2 regions of the Streptomyces sp. NPDC029044 genome follow, and region 2 is predicted to be linked to the other one. Evidence: riboswitches for the same ligand, from Rfam matches in the RefSeq annotation. Region 2 holds a riboswitch; the other holds the start of a gene.
The links. A riboswitch is a leader RNA that binds a small molecule or an ion and turns the genes downstream of it on or off. The one in region 2 is predicted to bind S-adenosylmethionine.

Region 1: another riboswitch for S-adenosylmethionine. It lies ahead of AB0E85_RS21690 (aminotransferase class V-fold PLP-dependent enzyme); the one in region 2 lies ahead of thrC (threonine synthase).

The regions. Positions count from the first base shown of each region.
Region 1 covers NZ_JBEZWN010000026.1:88,235-90,622, reverse strand. Annotated here, with positions in the region: gene trpD (anthranilate phosphoribosyltransferase) at 1-1,053, shown strand, start outside; SAM riboswitch class IV at 1,128-1,244, shown strand; gene AB0E85_RS21690 (aminotransferase class V-fold PLP-dependent enzyme) at 1,377-2,388, shown strand, end outside.
Region 2 covers NZ_JBEZWN010000001.1:408,128-410,515, reverse strand. Annotated here, with positions in the region: gene AB0E85_RS01940 (glucosyl-3-phosphoglycerate synthase) at 1-608, opposite strand, end outside; SAM riboswitch class I at 764-920, shown strand; gene thrC (threonine synthase) at 939-2,225, shown strand; gene AB0E85_RS01930 (MoaD/ThiS family protein) at 2,343-2,388, shown strand, end outside.

The sequences.
Region 1 (2,388 bases), on a different contig from region 2:
ACCCCCGCTGGAGGCGACACCGCGGCGGGCCGCTCCTGGCCCCTGCTGCTGAACGGCCTGCTGGACGGCAGGCACCTGGGCGCGGACGACACCGCCTGGGCGATGGACCGGATCATGCGCGGCGAGGCGACCGAGGCGCAGATCGCCGGGTTCGTCGTGGCCCTGCGCGCCAAGGGCGAGACCGTCGAGGAGATCAACGGCCTGGTCCGCACGATGTACGAGCACGCCAACGTGATCGAGGTGCCCGGGGCGACGGTCGACATCGTCGGCACCGGCGGTGACGGCGCGAAGACGGTGAACATCTCCACGATGTCCTCGATCGTCGTCGCCGGCACCGGCGCGAAGGTCGTCAAGCACGGCAACCGGGCCGCGTCCTCGGCGTCCGGGGCCTCCGACGTGCTGGAGAAGCTCGGCGTCAACCTGGAGCTGCCGCTGCACCGGGTCGCGGAGGTCGCCGAGGAAGCCGGGATCACCTTCTGCTTCGCGGTGAAGTTCCACCCGGCGCTGCGGCACGCGGGCGCGGCTCGCGGCCAGTTGGGCATCCGTACGGTGTTCAACGCCCTCGGCCCGCTCACCAATCCGGCCCGGGTCCGTGCCCAGGCGGTCGGCGTGGCGGACCCGCGCATGGCGCCGATCGTCGCGGGAGTCTTCGCCGAGCGCGGCAACTCGTCCCTGGTCTTCCGGGGCGACGACGGTCTGGACGAACTGACCACGACGGCCACCTCCCGCGTGTGGATCGTCCGGGACGGCGCGGTGACCGAGGAGGCCTTCGACCCGCGTGACGTGGGCCTCGAACTGGTCCCGGTGGAGGCGCTGCGCGGCGCCGACGCCTCCTACAACGCCGAGGTCGCCCGCCGCCTGCTGGACGGCGAGACCGGCCCGGTCCGCGAGGCGGTCCTGCTGAACTCGGCGGCGGCGCTGGTGGCCCTGGAGCCCACCGCCGCACCGCTGGCCGAGCAGATCAGCGCCGGGATGGCGAAGGCGGCCGAGTCGATCGACTCGGGGGCGGCCAAGCGGACGCTGGAGCGCTGGGTGGCCGCCAGCAACAGGTAGGACACCACGGACGGCGTCCCGCGATCCGGACTCGGGTTGCGGGACGCCGATCTCTTCGCGTACGTTCCTGATCAGGTCATGAGTGACAGTCATGAGGCCCCGGCCGACTGTCCGGCAACCCTCCGTCCGTGGCGGGGTGCCCCGGGTGAAGACCGGGCCGTAGGCAGCGAGGTCTACGGCAAGCGCGTGACGAGGAGTCTTCCGTGAACCAGCGAATGCGATAGGGCCGCAGAGCCCCGCCTCCGCATCCCCCTTTTCCTTTCCCCCGCTTGAGCCGCACGCGCTCGCGGGCGGATTCCACCTGCCTTCACGGGAGTTCCGCCATGTCCGTCTCCACCCTTGCCGCCGTCCCGTCCGTTTGTGCCCCGCTGCCCGTTCTGGGGCGGGATGTCACCGTGCCGCTCGTGACCGGGGGCGAGGTCGCCTACGCCGCGCTCGACTACGCCGCCAGCGCCCCGGCGCTCCAGCGGGTCTGGGACGACGTCGCCGCCTACGCGCCGTACTACGGCAGCGTCCACCGCGGTGCCGGGTACCTCTCCCAGCTCTCCACCGACCTGTTCGAGAACGCCCGCCGGACCGTCGCCGAGTTCCTCGACTGCCGCGAGGACGACCAGGTCGTGTTCACGCGGTCCACCACCGACTCCCTCAACCTCCTCTCCGCCGCCCTCCCCGCCGACTGCCAGGTCTTCGTCTTCGAGACCGAGCACCACGCCTCCCTGCTGCCCTGGCGCAACGCCCGCGTCACCTTCCTCGACGCCCCGCGCAGCCCCCGTGAGGCCGTCGAGACCCTGGAGCGGGCCCTCGCCGACCGCGACCCCTACGGCCCGGCTCTCGTGTGCGTCACCGGCGCCTCGAACGTGACCGGTGAGCTGTGGCCCGTACGGGAACTCGCGGCGGCGGCGCACGCCCATGGCGCGCGCATCGTGCTGGACGCCGCCCAGCTGGCCCCGCACCACCCGGTGTCCGTCGCGGACCTCGACGTCGACTGGGTCGCCTTCTCCGGGCACAAGCTGTACGCGCCCTTCGGTACGGGCGTCCTGGCCGGGCGGGCCGACTGGCTGCGCGCGGCCGAGCCGTACCTCGCGGGCGGCGGTGCCAGCCGCAAGGTCAGCCGGCGCGAGGACGGGGGAGTGGACGTGGAATGGCACGACAGCGCCGCCCGCCACGAGGCCGGGTCGCCCAACGTCATCGGCGCCTACGCCGTGGCCTCGGCCTGCAAGGCGCTGACCGAGGCCGGCTTCGACACCCTCGTCGCCCGTGAGCAGCACCTGGTCCGCGCCGTGCGGGAGGGGCTCGCCGACGTCCCGCAGGTGCGGTTCCTGTCCCTCTTCGGGG
Region 2 (2,388 bases):
CGGCGGGCCGCGTACTCGCCGCCGAGCGGCTGGACGAAGCCGGCCAGCTGCGGCCAGTGCATGTTGAGCAGCGGGCGCGCCATCAGCTCGGTGACCCGGCCGCCCTGCCCGGCGGCACCGGAGAGCGGCCGGTCGTACATGGCCTTCACCAGGTCCACGTCCGGGTCCGTGAGCAGCGGGCCGACGATCCCCGAGACGAAGTCGGACGAGAAGTCCCTGAGGTCCGCGTCGACGAAACAGACGATGTCCCCGCCGGTGACGAGCAGCGAGCGCCACAGCACCTCGCCCTTGCCGGGCACGGCCGGCAAGCGGGGGAGTATGACGTCCCGGTGCACCACCCGCGCGCCCGCGGCGGCGGCCACCTCGGAGGTGCGGTCGGTCGAGCCGGAGTCGACGACGACCAGCTCGTCGACGAGCGGGACCTGCCGCATCAGGTCGTGGCGGATGACGGCGACGATGTCGCCGACCGTCGCCTCCTCGTTGAGGGCGGGCAGAACGACGCTCACCGTCTGGCCCGTGCGCTGCTTGGCGGCCATGATCCGGTGGAGCGGGCGATCGTTCGCGGACCAGGAACGGGTGCCCAGCCAGCGCTCGACTTCTTCCAGCACCGTGGCGGCTCCTCTGCGTTCTCCGGGCGGGACAGAGTGTGATCCATCTCGCGGTTCGGACGACTATCTCAACTGTCCTGGTCGTCGGTTACAGTCTTGAACAAGGCGGATGACCATCGCATGTCCGGGGTCACCCGCCGCCTACAACCACATACAGCTCATCCAGAGGGGCAGAGGGAAACGGCCCGATGAAGCCCCGGCAACCCTCCAGTCGGTACTCGTAGGTCACTGTCGACCACCTGCGCGAGGCTCCCGGCTCGGGAAGGTGCCAAATCCGTCTCACGGCGAGATGCGTCGTGAGGAAGATGAGGAGAAAGGGCCTCGCCTCACATGGCTGTGCAGACTGTTGCAAGCACCACTGACTCCACCGTAGACCTCGGTCCCGCCGCTGCCCTGAGCTGCCGCGAGTGCGGTCACCGCGTACCCCTCGGACCGGTCTTCGCGTGCGAGGAGTGTTTCGGCCCGCTGGAGATCGCCTACGACTTCTCGGCCTACGACACCGAGGAACTCCGCAAGCAGATCGAAGCGGGCCCCGCGAACATCTGGCGTTACGCCCCGCTGCTGCCCGTGCCGGCCGACGTGGCGGACAAGCCGAACATCAACCCCGGCTGGACCAAGCTCGTCAAGGCCGACAACCTCGCGCGCGAGCTGGGCGTCGACGCCGGCAAGCTGTTCGTCAAGGACGACTCCGGCAACCCGACGCACTCCTTCAAGGACCGCGTCGTCGCCCAGGCCCTGGAGGCCGCCCGCGCCTTCGGCTTCACCACGCTCTCCTGCTCCTCCACCGGCAACCTCGCCGGTGCGGTGGGTGCCGCGGCGGCCCGCGCCGGTTTCCGCTCCTGCGTGTTCATCCCGCACGACCTGGAGCAGGGCAAGGTCGTCATGGCCGCGGTCTACGGCGGCGAGCTCGTCGGCATCGAGGGCAACTACGACGACGTGAACCGCTTCTGCTCCGAGCTGATCGGCGACCCGGCCGGCGAGGGCTGGGGCTTCGTCAACGTCAACCTCCGGCCGTACTACGCGGAGGGCTCCAAGACCCTCGCGTACGAGATCTGCGAGCAGCTCGGCTGGCAGCTGCCGGACCAGCTGGTCGTGCCGATCGCCTCCGGCTCTCAGCTCACGAAGATCGACAAGGGTCTCCAGGAGCTGATCAAGCTCGGGCTGGTCGAGGACAAGCCGTACAAGATCTTCGGCGCGCAGGCCGAGGGCTGCTCTCCGGTGTCCGTCGCCTACAAGGCCGGGCACGACGTCGTCCGCCCGCAGAAGCCGAACACCATCGCCAAGTCGCTCGCCATCGGCAACCCGGCGGACGGGCCCTACGTGCTGGACATCGCGCGGCGGACCGGCGGTGCGGTGGAGGACGTGAACGACGAGCAGGTCGTCGAGGCGATCAAGTTGCTCGCGCGGACCGAGGGTGTGTTCGCGGAGACCGCCGGTGGGGTGACGGTCGGCGTGACGAAGAAGCTGCTGGAGAACGGGCTGCTCGACCCGTCGAAGTCGATTGTCGTGCTGAACACGGGTGACGGTCTGAAGACGCTGGACGCGGTGGCTGGGACCGGGCTCACCGCGACGATCCGTCCCAACCTTGATTCGTTCCGTGAGGCTGGGCTCGGCTGATCGTTGTCGCCTGCGGGCCGGTGGGGGGCTGGTCGCGCCAACGCGGCGGAGCCGCACATTGACACGGCCCCGCGCCCCCAAAAGCAGGTCCGCTACCCAACCGGAGGTTTTGAAGTCATGAGCGTCACCGTTCGCATCCCCACCATCCTGCGTACCTACACGG